DNA from 3 places in the Rhodococcus sp. NBC_00294 genome. Region 3 is predicted to be linked to each of the others. Evidence: riboswitches for the same ligand, from Rfam matches in the RefSeq annotation. Region 3 holds a riboswitch; each other region holds the start of a gene.
The links. A riboswitch is a leader RNA that binds a small molecule or an ion and turns the genes downstream of it on or off. The one in region 3 is predicted to bind S-adenosylmethionine.
Positions count from the first base shown of each region.

Region 1: linked by a shared signal. The riboswitch ahead of OHB23_RS02645 (aminotransferase class V-fold PLP-dependent enzyme) and the one ahead of OHB23_RS18835 (amino acid ABC transporter permease) in region 3 are both predicted to bind S-adenosylmethionine.
Region 2: linked by a shared signal. The riboswitch ahead of OHB23_RS17210 (bifunctional o-acetylhomoserine/o-acetylserine sulfhydrylase) and the one ahead of OHB23_RS18835 (amino acid ABC transporter permease) in region 3 are both predicted to bind S-adenosylmethionine.

Region 1 covers NZ_CP108043.1:562,739-568,698, reverse strand. The annotation lists gene OHB23_RS02650 (Pls/PosA family non-ribosomal peptide synthetase) at 1-3,459, opposite strand, end outside; SAM riboswitch class IV at 3,623-3,738, shown strand; gene OHB23_RS02645 (aminotransferase class V-fold PLP-dependent enzyme) at 3,802-5,055, shown strand; gene OHB23_RS02640 (hypothetical protein) at 5,188-5,604, shown strand; gene OHB23_RS02635 (YbaK/EbsC family protein) at 5,608-5,960, opposite strand, start outside.
Region 2 covers NZ_CP108043.1:3,691,808-3,697,767, forward strand. The annotation lists gene OHB23_RS17200 (exodeoxyribonuclease III) at 1-540, opposite strand, end outside; gene OHB23_RS17205 (MFS transporter) at 635-1,786, opposite strand; SAM riboswitch class IV at 2,083-2,201, shown strand; gene OHB23_RS17210 (bifunctional o-acetylhomoserine/o-acetylserine sulfhydrylase) at 2,428-3,783, shown strand; gene metX (homoserine O-acetyltransferase MetX) at 3,780-4,931, shown strand; gene OHB23_RS17220 (non-ribosomal peptide synthetase) at 5,109-5,960, shown strand, end outside.
Region 3 covers NZ_CP108043.1:4,034,733-4,040,692, forward strand. The annotation lists gene OHB23_RS18815 (ABC transporter substrate-binding protein) at 1-874, opposite strand, end outside; gene OHB23_RS18820 (GNAT family N-acetyltransferase) at 920-1,423, opposite strand; gene OHB23_RS18825 (ABC transporter substrate-binding protein) at 1,447-2,415, opposite strand; gene OHB23_RS18830 (amino acid ABC transporter ATP-binding protein) at 2,452-3,234, opposite strand; gene OHB23_RS18835 (amino acid ABC transporter permease) at 3,231-4,187, opposite strand; SAM riboswitch class I at 4,357-4,453, opposite strand; gene OHB23_RS18840 (GGDEF domain-containing protein) at 4,708-5,960, shown strand, end outside.

The sequences.
Region 1 (5,960 bases), 1.1 Mb from region 3:
GTCGGCCACTTCGTTGCGCCACACGAACGAACTCCACAGCGGGTGCTCCACCGCACCGATGCGGCCGACGAGCGACCACTTGGCGACGGCGGAGATTCCGGCCGCGACGGCGCCGGCGATCAGCAACACGACGCCGCTGAGCAGGGCGGCGGCCCAGTAGCTCAGCGTCCCGGCGATCCAGGTCAGGGCGGCGACGACGCCGAACCCGATGCCGAACGACACGACGACGGGCACGAGTCGACAGGTCTCGACCACGGCGCGGGCGATCTTGAGTCGCCGCGGCGGGTCGAAGGTGCGGGTGGTGTCGGACGAGTTGGGCGCTCGGCGCAGGCGCACCGGCGGGCTGCCGAGCCACGACGATCCCGACTTCGCCTTGGCGGGTGCGGCCGACAGCACGGCGACGAGGCCGTTCTTCGGCACGCGTCGACCCGCGGCCGCCATGCCGGAGTTGCCGAGGAACGCACGCTTGCCCACCTTGGCCTCGCCGAGCAGCATCCAGCCGCCGCCGAGCTCGTAGCTGGCGATCATGGTGTCGTCCGCCAGGAAGGCACCGTCGCCGACTGTCGTGAACTTCGGGACCATCAGGACCGTCGACGCCTCCACGTCCTTGCCGATGGTCGCGCCGAGCAGCCGGAGCCATCCCGGAGTGAGCAGACTCGCGTAGAGCGGGAAGAGGAACGTACGGGCCGAGTCCATCAGGCGTTCGGTGGCCCACACCTGCCAGCCGATGCGACTGCGTACCGCGTGGTGGCCGGGAATCAGCCCGATCGACAGCAACCGCACGGACACGAGCGTGACCGCTGCGAAGACGAGCAACGACACCGCAGTGGCGGGAGCGAGCAGCGCCAGCCCGAGGCCGATCGCACCGGGCAGGGTGGTCGCGTGCGCGACTCCGACGGCGACGAGGAGCAGGCCCGCAGCAATGGACAGGAGGGGAAGTCCCGACAGCAACAGCGACGTCACGCCGTAGACGGGCACCCAGCCGCGACCGCGCGGCGGCGCCTCGTCCGGCCACGGGTGCATCGCCTTGCCGACCTTCGCGGCGGGCGAGCCGGACCACTGCTGACCGGCCTTGACCTTGCCGGAGACGGCCGATCCCGCAGTGATCTCGGCGCGGCGGCCGATCCTGGCTCCGGGGAGCAGGGTCGACCGCGCACCCACCGTGGCGCCGGCGCCGACCTCGATCGAGCCGATGTGCACGACGTCGCCGTCGATCCAGTAGCCGGACAGATCGACCTCCGGCTCGAGCGAGCATCCGTCACCGAGAGTCAGCATGCCGGTCACCGGAGGCAGGGTGTGCAGATCGACGTCGCGGCCGACCGTCGCACCGAGTGCGCGGGCGTAGTAGACCATCCACGGCGCGCCCGACAGGTTCGAGGCACCGCTGGCGTCGGTCAACCGGTTGGCGGTCCACAGCCGGAGGTGCACGCTGCCGCCGCGCGGATGGGCGCCCTCCGTGACGCCGCGCATGAGGAGCCGTGATCCGGCGACGGAGATCGCCATCCGGCCCACGGGCGTCACGAACAGCAGGAACCCGAGCGCGAGCCACCACCAGGACACCGTCGGCAGCCAGGGGCGGGGAGCGAACCAGCTGAACGTGTTCGTCATGATGCCGAGCCAGGTCACCCATTGCAGCCCGGTCAACGTCGTCAGCGGCAGGGTCGCGAGGACCTGCACCACCTGGGCCGTCCGGGGTGTGGGGACCACGATGCGCTTCGCGGTCACCGGCGGGGGGACGAGCGAGTCGAGCAACGCGACGAGCGAGCCGAGTCGCGGATGGTCGTAGAGCTGCGCGACCGTGATCTCGGGGAAACGCTCGCGCAATCGGGTCACGAGCAGTGCGGCCGAGAGCGATCCGCCACCGGCAGCGAAGAAGTCCGCGTCCAGGGATCCGATCTCGGCGCCCAGCACGTCGCTCCACAGCTCGGCCACCCAGCCGGCGGTCCCGGCGAGAGAGGCGTCGTCCGGAGTCGAACCACGCTTGGGCAGCGGCCACGGCAGAGCCGCGCGGTCGACCTTGCCGGAGGTGCGGGTGGGCAGTTCGTCGACGAGTGCGAGACGCGGAACCATCGCGGCGGGAAGCTGTTCCGCGAGGAGCTCGCGCGCGCGGACGAGGTCGAAGTCCGGGTCGGTGCTGGCGAGATAGCCCACCAGCACGGGTGTTCCGGAGCCGGTGGTCCGCACTGCGGCGGCTGCGCCGCTCACACCGGGGAGGGCCTGCAGGGCGTTGTCCACCTCGCCGAGCTCGATGCGGCGCCCGCCGACCTTCACCTGATCGTCGGCGCGGCCCTGGAAGAGCAGCCCCTCGAGCTCGAGCCGCACGAGATCGCCGCTGCGGTAGGCGCGGTCCCATCCGAGAGTCGCCATGGGAGCGTACTTCTCGGCGTCCTTCACCGGATCGAGGTAACGCGCGAGGCCGACGCCACCGATGACGAGCTCACCCACCTCGCCCACCGCGACCGGCTCCTCGTCCGGGCCCACGACGGCGAGGTCCCATCCGTCGAGCGGCAGCCCGATGCGCACCGGTCCGACACCGTCCATGAGAGCGGCGCAGGCGACGACGGTGGCCTCGGTGGGCCCGTAGGTGTTCCAGACCTCGCGGCCCGGAACAGCCAGTCGCTCAGCGAGATCCGGCGGGCAGGCCTCGCCGCCGAAGATGAGCAACCGAACGTCCTCGAGCGCTTCGCGAGGCCACAGCGCCGCCAGGGTCGGCACCGTCGACACCACGCTGATGTCACGTGCGACGAGCCAGGGGCCGAGGTCCATGCCACTGCGTACGAGGGAGCGAGGCGCGGGAACGAGGCAGGCGCCACTGCGCCAGGCGAGCCACATCTCCTCGCACGACGCGTCGAACGCCACGGAGAGCCCCGCCAGCACCCGATCGCCCGGGCCCATGGGTCGGTCCTGCAGGAACAGTCGCGCCTCGGCGTCCACGAACGCCGCCGCGTTGCGATTGCTCACCGCGACGCCCTTGGGCTTGCCGGTCGAGCCCGAGGTGAAGATGACCCAGGCGTCGTCGTCGGGTGTGGGATGGCCGACCGGGCGCCCGGTCCCCGCGGTGTCGGTTCGGGTGACGCCGCCGTCCGCGATGATCGCGGTGACGCCGGCCTCCGAGAACACCAGCTCGGCCCGCTCGTCCGGGTCGTCGACGTCCACCGGGACGTAGGCCGCACCGGCGGCGATGACCGACAGGATCGCCGCGTAGAGCGAGTAACTGCCCGACGGCATGCGGACCCCGACGCGATCGCCGGCGCAGACGCCGTGTCGGGACAGCCACCGAGCGCCCTCGTCGATGTTGTCGAGCAGTTCGCTGTAACTGATGGTGGTGTCGCCGTCGTCGATGGCCGGCGCATCAGGGAATGCCCGCGCGGTGTCCTCGAGGATGTCGACGAGGGTGCGCACCGGGGCCGCCACGGAGGAACGGAGGTAGGCCTCGGGAACACGGGTCTGCAGTGACAAGACGAACGGCCTCTCGCATCGAACAGGGACGACGGAACGCTGGCGGGTGTGACGACACGTTATTGCACGCCCAGTTTGCGGGTTGGTGAACAACTCCGCCGACCAGGCGCGCGTGCGGCGAACCGGTTGACAACTCGGGCGACCGTTTGCCATCCTGCTTCCAGGTCACGAGTACCAGCATCAAGCCCCGGCTCGCTGGTCGGCAACCCTCCTCCGCGGTGGGGTGCTCCGGGTGACGACCTGGCCGCGCTCCGACGACGGAGGCGGCAAGCGCGGATCGACGCCTCTCGTCAGATCGCGGCCCTCGTGCCGTGCGTCGATCCCTCGACGGAGGGATTCATCATGACCACAGTTCTGCAGCGCCCCATCGCATCCGTGCACGGCCGCGACCAGCAGGTGACGTGTGCCGACGGCCGCACCACTCGCAGCATCGATCTCGACTACGCGGCCAGCGCTCCCGCGCTCGACGCGGTGGTCGAGCGAGTACGAGAGGTGTTGCCGCACTGCGCGAGTGTGCACCGCGGCGCCGGCCACAAGTCGCAGGTCTGCACCCGGGAGTACGAGTCCGCCCGGAACACGGTGCACCGCTTCTGCGGCGCGGATCCCGACGACGTGGTCGTGTTCACGCGGAACACCACCGACGCGCTGAATCTCCTGGCGGGCTGCGTTCCCGGGGACACGGTGGTGCTGGACATCGAGCATCACGCGAATCTGCTGCCGTGGCGGAACCGCCGGGTGGTGCGATCGGCGGACTCGGTCGAGGAGACTCTGACTCGGCTCGGCGACGAACTCGCGTCGAGACCTGCTGCGCTGCTTGCCGTCACGGGTGCCTCCAACGTGACGGGCGAGGTCCTGCCCCTCGATCGACTCGCGGATCTGGCGCACCGACACGGTGCCCGCATCCTCGTCGACGGGGCGCAACTCGTTCCGCACCGCGCCGTGGACATCACCGCGGCGGGCATCGACTACCTGGCTTTCAGTGGTCACAAGCTGTACGCGCCCTTCGGAGCGGGAGTGCTCGTGGGACGGCGTGACTGGCTCGATGTGGCCGAGCCGTACCTCGCGGGCGGTGGAGCCACCCGGCACGTGTCCGTCCTCGGTGCGTCGGTCGACATCGACTGGGCGCCGTCCCCGGCGCGGCACGAGGCCGGCACACCCAATCTCCTCGGCGCCGTCGCGATCGCCGCGGCGTGCGACGAGATCGGCGCGATCGGCCACGGTGCCATCGCCACTCACGATCAGGAGTGCACGGGCGCCCTGCTCGGCGGGCTCACCGCTCTGGCCGGTGTGTCGGTCCTCCGCCTGTGGAGCGACTCCGCCGACATCGTCGGCATCGTGTCCTTCACCGTCGACGGTGTCGACGCGGGTGCACTCGCCACCGCGCTGGCCGACGATCACGGCATCGCGGTGCGGGCCGGGAAGTTCTGCGCCCACCCCCTCCTCTCGCGGGTAGGCGCGGCCGACGGTGCCGTGCGGGCGAGCATCGGGCTGGGGACCACCGCCGACGATGTCGACCGGTTCGTGGAGGCGGTGCGTGTGACGTGCCTCTCACTGCGGGATCGCGTCACCACCGGATCGTTAGCATCAGCATCATGACGAGGAGCAGGTTGTGGGGTCGACGACACGTCGACCTCTGCCGTGCGACCTCGAGCGCCTGTCCGGTCCGGTGATCGTGCGACTCACTTCACCTCACAGCCACCGCTGCACCCACGACTGACTGGACAACTCATGACCACGGTGTCTTCCGACTCCCTCGTCTTCCTCGACGGCGTCTCCGGTACCTCCCCGGACGTCGTCCGGTTCTCCGCCGCCGATCTCTCCGAGGCCCAGAGCCGCTACGCGACCCTCAAGGCCGAGCACCCCGGTGCTCGTGTCGTGGTGGACATCGACGTGCACATCGCCGCCGACGCCCGGACCGCCCGCCGCGAGGTGCTGGCGTCGGACAGCAAGCCTCGCCCCGGCACGCTGCAGTACGTCGGCACCGCGTCGGGTCTGGCAGGCCTCGTCGCCGACATCGTGACGGTCGACGTGGCGGACGGCGTGACCCTGCGTCCGGTGGTGGAGCAGACGCGGGAGTCCGTCGTCCGGGCGATCACCACCGAGGTGGTACCCGCCCTGGAGGTTCGGCGCCTGCGCGCGTCCTGAGGCTCAGCCCTCGCGGGTCTCGGGGCCCATGTCCACAGCGAGCCCGGCGGTGATGCGCAGCAGTTCGGGGTAGGTCGTGCGGAAGAGGGTCGCGGGGTGACCCGCTGCAGCCCACAGCCGTTCGAAGCGTTCCAGCGCCGTGTCGACGAACGTCGGCAGATTCGTCGGGTGGCCCACGGGCGCGATCCCGCCCACCGGTTGCCCGGTGGCGTGTTCGACCACGTCGATCGATGCGCGGGTCAGCGTGCCCTCGAGACGTCGACCGGTGGCATCGAGGTCCACGTTGTGTGCACCCGACACCAGCAGCAACACCGGGTCGTCGTCGAGCAGGAACACCAGCGACTTGCAGACGGCAC
Region 2 (5,960 bases), 340 kb from region 3:
GTCGACCCACGCTCCCGACTCACCGACGAGAGCGTCGAGCCAGGCGCGCTCGCTCGCCAGGAAGCCGGACTTGGTGCGGTTGCCCTTCCAGTTCTTCAGATCCCGTTCGGTGTGCGCGATGTTCCAGTCGCCGCAGACCACGTGATGCTCGCCCGAGGACGCGAGCGCCGCGAGACGGTGCTCGAACGAGGCCATGAACCGTTCCTTGGAGTCCTGCTTCTCGGTTCCCACCTCACCGGACGGCAGGTAGAGACTGGCGACGGTGACGGCCGGATCTGCTCCGACGGCCGGGAAGCAGGCCTCGATCCAGCGCCCCGCGTCGTCGAACTCGGCGCTCCCGAACCCGACGACGGCACTGACCGCAGGAACCCGCGACAGGATGGCGACACCGTTGCGGCCCTTCGCGGACGGCTCGGCGGACACGAGATGCCAGCCCTCGCCCAGCGCGGGAGCGAGGCAGGCGAGCAGCTCCTCGTCCGTCGCCCGCGTCTCCTGCAGGCAGACGATGTCCGCCGCGGACTGCTCGAGCCACTCGAGCATGCCCTTGCGCACCGCGGCGCGCACTCCGTTGACGTTGACCGACGTGATGGTGTGAGACACCGCAGCACCGTATCCGACAGGGCGGACAGGACCGTCAGGCGGCGAGACGAGCGTCGGTGCGACGCTGCATCGCCACCGACGTGGCCAGAACGGCGATGCCGGCGATCGCGAGACCGGCACCCACCACGGCCGGCGCCGTGTAGCCGAAGCCCGCGGCGATGACGGCGCCGCCGAGGGCGGCCCCCAGCGCGTTCGCGAAGTTGAACGCCGCGTGGTTGAGCGAGGCGGCGAGGGTCTGCGCATCGGCGGCGACGTCCATCAGTTGCGTCTGCAGTCCGGGCACGATGGCGGATCCCGATGCGGCGATGAGGAACACGACGATCAGAGCGGTCACCGGGTTGTGCGCCGCGGCGACGAACACCGCCAGGCTCACCGCGACGGACGTCATCGCCAGGAAGAGCCCGGGGACGAGCATGCGGTCCGCGATCCATCCGCCGGCCATGTTGCCGACCACCATGCCGAGGCCGTAGATCATCAGCGCCAGGGGCACCGCGGCCTTGGACAGACCGGCCACGTCCGTCAATGTCGTGGCGATGTAGGTGTACACGGCGAACATGCCGCCGAAGCCCACCATGCCCACGAAGAGGGTCATCCACACCTGCGTGCGCCGGAAGGCGCCCAGCTCGGTCCGCGGGTTCGTGGTGGGCATCGAGTCCAGTCGCGGCAGCCACACCGCGAGGGCGGTGACGGTGAGGGCACCGATGACGGCGACGATGCCGAACGCGCTGCGCCAGCCGAACGCCTGGCCGATCCACGTGGCCGCCGGCACACCGACGACATTGGCGACGGACAGTCCCATCATCACCATGGCCACCGACTTGGCACGCGCACCGGGATCGGCGAGGTGGGCGGCCACCAGCGCTGCCACACCGAAGTACGCGCCGTGCGGCAGTCCGGCGACGAAGCGGGAGGCCATCAGCTCGTGGAAGCTGGGCGCGAACACCGTGCCCAGGTTGCCGAGAGTGAACGCCACCATGAGGGCGAGAAGCAACGTCCGCCGCGGCACCCGCGCCGCGAGCGCGGCGATGACGGGCGCACCCACCACGACACCGACGGCGTAGGCGGAGATGAGGTGGCCGGCGCTGGGCTCGGACACCCCCATCGTGGTCGCCATCTCCGGGAGCAGGCCCATCGAGACGAACTCCGTGGTGCCGATGCCGAAACCGCCGAGCGCGAGCGCCAGCATCGCGACGCGTCGGCGGCGCACCCGCAGCCGATCCGCCGCGGGGTCCGCGGCAGCAGCGGGAAGGACGTCGAACGCGACGGAGGGGGGTGTCACGAGCTCACTTTCGGGTCTGCGCCCGTCGTCGATCGTTCATGATCGATTCAGAAGCGCTCGGGTGGTCAACGACGACGGGCGCCCCGAGAGGCGCCCGATCACCTGACCAGTCTGACCGTCGGCAGGATCATTCGCCAATCGAACGATCGTGAGTTCGGCCACCCTCGTGCCGTCGACACCCGACCCGCTACCATTCCCGCCAAGGTCATGAGTGCCAGCATCGAGCCCCGGCTTGCTGGCCGGCAACCCTCCAACCGCGGTGGGGTGCCCCGGGTGATGACCGGGTTACTCGGCCCGCACGGGCCGAGAGCAAGCGCGGGCCCGTCTCCTCGGGCCCACCGACCGACGATCTCGGAGGTACCCATGTTCTCCCACCGACTGTGTTGTAGCCGGCGATAGGCCCCGACCCTTCTCTCCACGAAGATCGGCTCGCCTACTGCGCTCTGCACACGGTGAGGTGCCTCTCGTGCTGCGGGCGTGGCGGCTGCCGACGTGGACCCCACTCGAGCACCCCACTCGAGCACCACCCCACGAGGAGCACGACACCCATGACCGATCACACTTCCGACACCGGTGCCACCGAGGGCGACGTCGTCGACGCAGCCGGAGCACCCGTCGAGGATCCGGCACTGAACTGGAGCTTCGAGACGCGGCAGGTGCACGTCGGACAGGTTCCCGACGTCACCACCCACGCGCGCGCCCTGCCGATCTACCAGACGACGTCCTACACGTTCGACAACACCGACCACGCCGCCGCGCTGTTCGGGCTCGCCGAGCCGGGCAACATCTACACCCGCATCATGAACCCGACGCAGGACGTCGTCGAGCAGCGCATCGCGTCGCTCGAGGGCGGCGTCGCCGCACTGCTCGTCTCGTCCGGACAGGCCGCCGAGACGCTGGCGATCCTGAACATCGCCGAGACCGGCGACCACGTCGTCTCCAGCCCCCGTCTGTACGGCGGCACGTACAACCTCTTCCACTACACGCTGCCCAAGCTGGGCATCACCGTGTCCTTCGTGGACGATCCGGACGACCTCGACCAGTGGGAGAAGGCCGTCCGCCCCGAGACCAAGGCGTTCTACGGCGAGACCATCTCCAACCCGAAGAACGACATCTTCGACATCCGCGGAGTGTCCGATGTGGCACACCGCCACGGCATCCCGTTGATCGTCGACAACACCGTGGCGACGCCGTATCTGATCCAGCCGCTGAAGCACGGTGCGGACATCGTGGTGCACTCGGCCACCAAGTACCTCGGCGGCCACGGCACCGCGATCGCCGGCGTCATCGTCGACGGCGGTGGCTTCGACTGGACACAGGGTCGCTTCACCAACTTCACCACCCCCGATCCCAGCTACCACGGTGTGGTGTTCGCCGATCTCGGCGCTCCGGCCTTCGCACTCAAGGCCCGCGTGCAACTGCTGCGCGACATCGGCGCGGCGGTCTCCCCGTTCAACGCGTTCCTCATCGGCCAGGGCATCGAGACACTGTCCCTGCGCCTCGAGCGACACGTGCAGAACGCGACGGCGGTCGCACAGTTCCTCGAGCAGCGCGAGGAGGTGACCAGCGTGAACTACGCCGGGTTGCCGTCCTCCCCGTGGTACGAGCGCGGACAGGAACTCGCCCCGCGCGGAGCGGGTGCCATCGTGGCGTTCGAACTCGCGGGCGGTGTCGACGCGGGCAAGCGTTTCGTGGATGCGCTGGAGCTGCACAGCCATGTCGCTAATATCGGAGACGTGCGTTCACTGGTGATCCATCCCGCGTCGACGACGCACTCGCAGTTGACGCCCGAGGAGCAGCTGGCCTCCGGAGTCACTCCGGGTCTGGTGCGACTCGCAGTCGGTATCGAGGGAATCGACGACATCCTGGCCGATCTGGAGAAGGGTTTCCGGGCCGCATCTTGACACTCGATCTCCACTCGCCTGCCCGTCCGTCGGCATTTCCGCCGGCGGACGGGCAGGTGGGCACCGTGCACATCGGCGACGTTCTCCTCGAGAGCGGACGCGTGGTTCCCGACGCGACGGTCGCCGTGCAGCGGTGGGGCGAGGTCTCGCCCGCGCGGGACAACGTCGTTCTCGTCCAGCACGCGCTCACCGGGGACTCGCACGTCACCGGACCGGCCGGACCGGATCACCCGTCGCCCGGGTGGTGGACCGGCATGGTCGGTCCCGGCGCACCCCTCGACACCGATCGCTGGTGCGTGGTGGCGACGAACGTGCTCGGCGGGTGCCGAGGTACCACGGGTCCCGCGTCGCTCGATCCGGACGGTGTCGCGTGGGGATCCCGATTCCCGGCCATCTCCATCCGCGACCAGGTGGCGGCGGAGCGCATGGTCGCCGACGCCCTCGGCATCGACCGCTTCGCGGCGGTCGTCGGCGGCTCCATGGGCGGTATGCGCACTCTCGAGTGGCTGGTCTCGTACCCGGACCGTGTCGCCTCGGCACTGGTGCTCGCCGTCGGTGCGCGCGCGTCCGCCGACCAGATCGGCACCCAGACCACGCAGATCGCCGCCATCACCGCCGACCCAGACTGGCAGGGCGGTGACTATCACGCCTCCGGTCGCGCCCCGCGTGCCGGACTCGCCGTCGCTCGGCGCATCGCGCACCTCACCTACCGCACCGAGCACGAACTCGACTCCCGGTTCGGCAACGAGCCCCAGATCGGCGAGGACCCGCTGAACGGCGGGCGCTACGCGATCGCGAGCTACCTCGAGCATCAGGCGACCAAGCTCGTCGACCGCTTCGACGCCGGGACCTACGTGCTGCTGTCGGAGGCCATGAACCGGCACGACGTGGGCCGCGGGCGAGGCGGGCTCGAGGCGGCCCTGGGGTCGATCCGCACGCCCACCATCGTGGGCGGCGTCGACTCCGACCGGCTGTACCCCCTGCGGCAGCAGCAGGAGATCGCCGATCTGATCCCCGGGTGCGACGGGTTGCGCATCATCTCCTCGCGCGACGGCCACGACGGCTTCCTCACCGAGCCCGATGCGGTGTCCACGATGCTCGTGGCCACCATGGCGTTGGCCTCCGACGCACTCGCGGCGAAGGACTGACCCTCACGCTCCCCTGAGCTTGGCAACTCTCACAAAGAAACCTGGAGTCCTCGAGGACGAGGGAAATCAAGTTTCTGGTTTGTTAGTGTTCGACATCGTGTGGTCTGCACCGCAGCGCTCGACGCTGCGGTGACCGAAGGGCCCACCGTGGGGATGCGAGCGAGCCGGGGGAACAGCATGTCGGACGATCACCCGGGCTCGGGCGCGGGAGCGGACGGCTACACGGAGGTCTTCGATCTCACCCGCGCGCAGCGGGACATGTGGTTGCTGCAGGAACTCGACCCCGAGGTCACCTTCGCCGTCGCGCACTACATGGACATCCGCGGCCCGCTCGACGTCGATCTTCTCGAGCAGGCCATGCGCCTCGCCACTCTCGACACCGGCTCGATGCTCACCCGACTCGTCACGAGTGACGCGCAGGACGAGCGCGTCGACTCCGACTCGCTCCGCCAGCGGCTCGACCTCTCACTCCTCGACATCGACCTCGATCGCATCGACGTCAGCGACGACGAGTTCCCCGAGGAGGCGGCGGCCGAGATCATGACGGAGTTCACCCGTCCCCTCGACATGTATCGGGACGCGCTGGGCTACACCGCCGTCATCACCCTGGCCGAGGACCACCACTACTGGTACGCCCGCGGCCATCACGTGGCCATCGACGGCTACGGAGCCTCGGTCGCCGCCGCTCGCACCGCCGAGATCTACACCGCGCTGGTACGCGGCGAGGATCCACCGCCGTCGCGAGCACGGCATCCCCGAGCCTTCGCCGAGGCCGAGGCGCGCTACCGGGCGTCGTCGCGGTACGAGCGCGATCGAGCCCACTGGGCCGGTCTACGCGACGTCCTCGGCGAGCCGGTCTCGATGTCCGGGCGGGTCGCGCCGCCGTCCGCGTTCAACCACCGCTGCGACACGCTGCTCGGTACCTCGGCGGACCGGACGGTTCACGACGCGGCGGAGCGTCACGGATCCACCGTCGCGGTCGTCGTCGCCGCCGCGTTCGCCGCGTTCCTCGCACGTGTCACCGACACA
Region 3 (5,960 bases):
ACGTCGTCAGCACTCGACCGCCGGTCGCCTCGATGGTCGGTGCGTCCTGCGGGAGCGCGTCGCTGACGGCGTCGAGCTGACCCGACGACAGGCTTCCGGTCCGGACGCCCGATTCCGGCACCACCGTGAACTCGATGCCGTCCAGGTAAGCCTCACCGGAGTGACCGAACGCCGGCGAACCCCAGGAGTAGCCGGCTCGCCTGGCCACACTCACTGATCGATCCTGCTGGTAGTCGGTGTACGTGAACGGGCCACTGCCGATGTTTCCGCCCTGGCAGCGCTCCTCGGCGGACAGCGACGTGGTGGCATCGGCCTGCAGTCCCAGCTGTGAGGTCGCCGATGCCTGCAGGAACTGCGCATTGGGCGACGAGAACGTCACCCGCGCGGTCCGCGGGTCGACCACGGTCGTCCCGACGTACCCCGCGAGATAGCTGGCGGCGAGCGGCGCCTTCGCCGCCCCGAGCGTGCCCACGATGGCGTCGAAGTTGTTCTTGACCGACTGCGCGGTGACCGGTGTGCCGTCGCTGAACGACACCCCGTCCTTCAGTGTGAACGTGAACGACGTCGCATCCGCATCGGTCTCCCACTTCTCGGCGAGCCACGGCACGATCTCGCCAGTGTCGGGATCCTGATCGGTGAGTGAGTCGACCACGGCGCGCGTGACGTAGATCGTCTGGTTGGTCCCTGCCTGCGCGGGATCCGAGCACGTCGGCGCTGTGGAGAGTCCGTAGTTCAGGGTGCCTCCCGGCTGAGCGGGGCCGGCGTCGGCGCCCGCCGAACCAGCAGCGCCGCCGCAGGCGGTGAGGGCCGTGGTCAGGGCGACGAGGCCGATCGCGGCACTGACGGCGGGTGTCCGTTGATGGCGGTCGATCACTGGGTCAACTCCAAGAGGTGTGTGTGCAGGAACGAAGAACGGGGGTCAGTTGGTGGGTCGAGTCGTCTTCCGGAACGCACGGGGCACGCCCTCGGCCGGCGGGGCCACCGGGTCGAACAGCGGTGTGTACCCCGCCGCCAGATACAGGCCGACAGCCTCCGGTTGGCGCCACCCGGTGGTGAGGTGGATGCTCTTGTAGTTTCGGACAGCGATCTCCGATTCGAGTTCGGTGAGAACGCGCCGAGCGAGTCCTCGTCGGCGGTGCGATGCGGACGTCCAGATGCGCTTCAGTTCGGCGGTCTGCTCGTCGTGACGCCGAAACGCCCCGCCGGCAACAGGTTCACCGTTCTCGAGGAGCACGATCAGCCCGCCGTGCGGCGGCGCGAAGTCCTCTGCCGGATGGGTGGACAGAGCCGAGTACATCTGGTCGGCGGTCCCGCCGTAGCGGGTGCTGTACTCGATCGCCAGCGCCGCAAGCAGGGGTCGTGCCAGCGGATCGCCCTGGTCGACTCGCGCGACCTCGAGCTGCGGGCGATCGCTGCCGGCCACGGGTGCTCCTTGTCGGACCGAGGTCACTTCTTCGGGAGCCCGGGTGGATTGATCTCCGAGGCCGACACGGCCTCGCCGCCGAGCCCCCACTTGTCCAGCACCTGCTGGTAGGTCCCGTTCTCGATGGTGTGATCGATGGCGTCCGCGAACGCCTCGGCGAGCCCGCTGTCCTTCTTCACCAGGACGGCGATCTCACCCTGGAGCGCCTCGCCCGCACCGGAGAAGGTGCCGATGATCTTCGACTCCCCTGTGCTCGACGAGTGGTACTGCGCGGACGGATTGGGTCCGAGGTACCCGTCGATGCGCTTCGAGGACAGGGCGAGGTAGTAGTCGGCGGCGTTCTGGTAGTAGACGATCTCGGCGGGCGCGATGCCCTCCGCCCCGTTCTGCGTGTTCCAGTCGACGAGCAGTTGTTCCTGGTTGGTACCGGACGAGACACCGATCTTCTTGCCGGCGATGTCCTTGCGGTCGGTGAACGTCCAGTCGGAGTCCGTCGGAACCTCGAGGGCGACGTTGTCGAGGCGGTAGGTGGCGAAGTCGTACTTCTCCTTGCGCTCCTCCGTGACCGTCACGTTCGAGATGAAGGCGTCGTTCTCGCCCGAATCGATCTTCACGAAGTTCTGGGCCCAGTCCGCGGTGCGGCGGTCGACCGAGAGACCGAGGACGTCGGCGAAGAGGCTCGCGAGATCGATCTCGGATCCGACGACGGTGGTGTCGTCGGTGGCATAGAAGCCGAGAGGCGGAGTCGCACCCGCTGTTCCGGTGACGACGAGGGTTCCGCGATCACGGATTGCCTGCGGCACCTTCGCCGCGATGTCGTCCACCTTCTCAGTGTGGATGCGCCCGGACTGCTCGGGCGAGAGATCATAGGAGACACCGGCTTCGGACACCACGGTGTTCTCGGCTGCGGGTTCGCCGCACGCGGACGCGACGAGCGCGAGGACGGCGACGGAGGACAGGACCGACGCGAGGCGACGGGACGATCGAGACATGGGAGAGGTCACTTTCGGGAGAGGTGTGCGTGGGAATCAGAGAACCCGGGAGAGGAACTCTCGAGTGCGACTGTGGGTCGGGGTGTCGAACACCTCTACAGGAGAACCCTGTTCGAGGACGACGCCGCCGTCCATGAACACCACGGTGTCGGCGACCTCGCGTGCGAAGCCGACCTCGTGCGTGACGATGACGAGCGTCGCGCCGTCTGCGGCGAGACCGCGGATGACATCGAGCACCTCGCCCACCAGCTCGGGATCGAGTGCCGAGGTGGGTTCGTCGAACAGGATCACCTTCGGGCGCAGCGCCAGCGCCCGGGCGATCGCGACGCGTTGCTGTTGTCCGCCGGACAACCGCCGCGGGTAGTCGTGCGCCTTGTCACCGACACCGACCCGCGACAGGAGTGCGAGAGCCTCGGGTTCCACCTCCGACCGCGGACGTCGCTGTGCGGACACGGGTGCCTCGACCACGTTCTCGAGCACCGTGAGATGCGGGAACAGGGTGAAGTTCTGGAAGACGAAGCCGATCTGCGAGCGCTGGCGCCGAATCTCCTTCGGCGTCAGTTCGTGCAGTTTCCGCCCTCTGCGGCGGTATCCCACGAGAGCACCGTCCACTCGGACGGATCCGGCGTCGACCTTCTCGAGGTGGTTCACCGTGCGCAGCAGAGTGGACTTGCCCGACCCGGAGGGTCCGAGAACGGCCGTGACCTCCCCCGGCCGCACGGTCAGGTCCACGCCTTTCAGGACCTCGAGAGCACCGTAGGACTTGTGCACTCCCCGTACCTCGACCGCATACCGCACAGTCTCGATCTCGGCGGTCATCGAGTTGCTCCCCTCGGTGACAGCGGCAGCGCAGCGATGCGCGAACGCAACTTCTGGATCGGCGTGAGCGGCACCGTGCGCAGTGCACCCTTGGAGTAGTGCCGCTCGACGTAGAACTGCACCACGGACAGGACGGACGTCAGAATTACGTACCAGACCGTCGCGACCATGAGCATCGGGACGACACGGCCGGTCCGTCCGTAGATCACCTGGACCTGATAGAACAGCTCGGCGATGGCCATGACCGAGACGATCGAGGTGCCCTTGAAGAGACTGATCACCTCGTTGGCCGCGTTGGGGAGGATTCCCCTCATGGCCTGCGGCAGCACGATCGCGAAGAATTCGCGTCGCTTCGGGATCCCCAGCGCCGCAGCGGCTTCGAGCTGCCCCTGATCGACCGAGATGATGCCGGCGCGCACGATCTCCGCCGAGTACGCCGCCTGATGCAGGGCCAGACCGATGATCGCCGCAGTGGACCCGCTGATGACACTGTTGACGTCGAACTCGACGAAGCTCGGTCCGAACGGAATGCCCAGGGACAAACGCTGATACAGGTAGGCGATGTTGAACCAGAACAGCAGTTGCACGATCAGCGGGATCGACCGGAACGCCCAGATGTAGAACCAGGAGATGATCTGCAGGACCGGGTTCTGCGACAACCGCGCCGCCGCGAGAGCGATGCCGAGTGCGAACCCGATGAGGGTGCCCCAGAAGGTCAGCTGGATCGTGAGCCACAGAGCAGTGACGACGGACCGCGCCGTGAAGTACTGAGCGAAGGTGCCCCAGTCCCAGCCGGCGTTGGTCACCAGCCCGTGGACGAACTGTGCGAGAAGGACCAGGGTCGCGACGGCGATGATCCACCGCCACGGGTGCACCGTGCGTGCGACGACGAGGTCGTGATCCGAGACGTCACCGGCGTCGGTGGCGACCGGTCGATCGTGGAGTTGAGTCACCGGCTGCACCGGTGCGTGAGGGCAGCGAACATCGCTGTGCCTTTCGAGAGGACGAAGTGAGGGACCTGGTCAGCGCCGCGTACAGGCGCAGCAGCACTCTCGACACGACTCGAGGTGCAGGCGCAGGACGTGCGGGCGTTGGCTCGTCACAGTGTTCATCGGCGGATCTCCTCCATCGGTCCTGGCGGTAGCACCCACACACTCGAACTCGAGGCGGGTTGCTGCGACGTCGACGAGCCAGGTCTCTCGGTCGCTCTGGATGGTGAGGAAAATGTAGCGCCGACGTCTCGAGACGTCAAATCGCACAACACTTTTCGGCTCAGTCGAGTTCGAATCACGATGACCGGAAAGGGTGACAACCGCACCGACCACGAGTTCGCGGTGGTCACGCGCCCGAGGTCTCACGGCCAGACGTGCGCCGGATCGCCGCGACGGAACCGTCCCGGTCGGTACATTCACGGGGTACACGGTGGAGGTCAGCCGACGACGGATCACCGGTGACGGGGACCGGGGTGCTCGCGTGACGCCACACATCGACAGAGCGCACCGCGGCGCGCGGACGTCGCTCACCGAGTCGCCTCTCGAGACACCCGCACGGCAGGTGCTCGACATCCGGTCGATCGCGATGGGAACGGCGATCACCGGTTCCGCCCTGTCACTGGGAGCGGGCTGGGTGGTGCCCGGGCTGTTCTTCCCCGGCATCGCCCCGATGCTCGCCACCGCTCTCGCCGTCGCTGCGGCCGTGGTGGGAGCCGGCATCATCTGGCGCTCGGGGCGGCTGACCGAACGCCAGTTCGTCGCCATGGGCATGGTGATGCTGTGCGGTACGACGTTCTCCGCGGTGGCGGTGACCGATCCGGCGGGTTCCCTCGCGATCGCCGCGCTGCTCACCATCGTCCCGGTGCTCTCCGCGGCCGCGTCGCCGCCCGCGATCGCGTGGTCGTTCACCGTGGCTGCCGGTGGAGCCGCCGTCGTCGTGTCGTTCGCCTCGGCAGGGTCTGCGGCCATCGCGTTCATCAGTGCCGGCGCGTCCCTGACCATCGTCGTCGTCCCCGTCGTGTTGGTGTGGGGCCTGCGGCGGTCGATGGTGCGGGTGAGTCACCGATTCGACGTGCTCGCGCGCACGGACGTCCTGACCGGCCTGTTGAACCGCCGGGGCGTACTCCCCCGTCTGACGGAACTGCTGGGTGCCGCGGCGTCGCGGCACGAATCGGTCACCACCCTCGTCATCGACATCGACAACTTCAAGGCCGTCAACGACACCCACGGACACACCCACGGTGATCGGACGCTGCAGTCCGTCGCGCGAGCGGTGGTGCTGGCGACTCCGGCGGGCGCCGTCGTCTCTCGTCTCGGCGGCGAGGAGTTCCTGGTCGTCGCCCGCGGTGCACGTACGGCCGATCTCGCGGACCGTGTCCTGCGATCGGTGCGCACACGGTGCTCGGTGACGGTGAGCATTGGCACCACGACGGCCGTGGCCACGGCTCCCGACGGCGCCGCGCTCGCCCTCGGCGACGTGGAGTCGACGCTCGACTCCTTCATCTCCTGCGCGGACGATGCGATGTACCGGGCGAAGCGTCTCGGTCGTGACCGCGTCGAGCACGGCGACACGACTCGGTTCCACCCGCCGTCACTGCTGCGAGCACGGTCGTCCGAGCACCTCCGGTCCCGTCGACGGCAGGCTGTGCAGAGACGCGCGCGCACCGAGGCCGCCGCGGCGGTCGCTGCCACCCTCGTCGCGCTCCAGACCCGCGGACACGGGCCGGAACACAC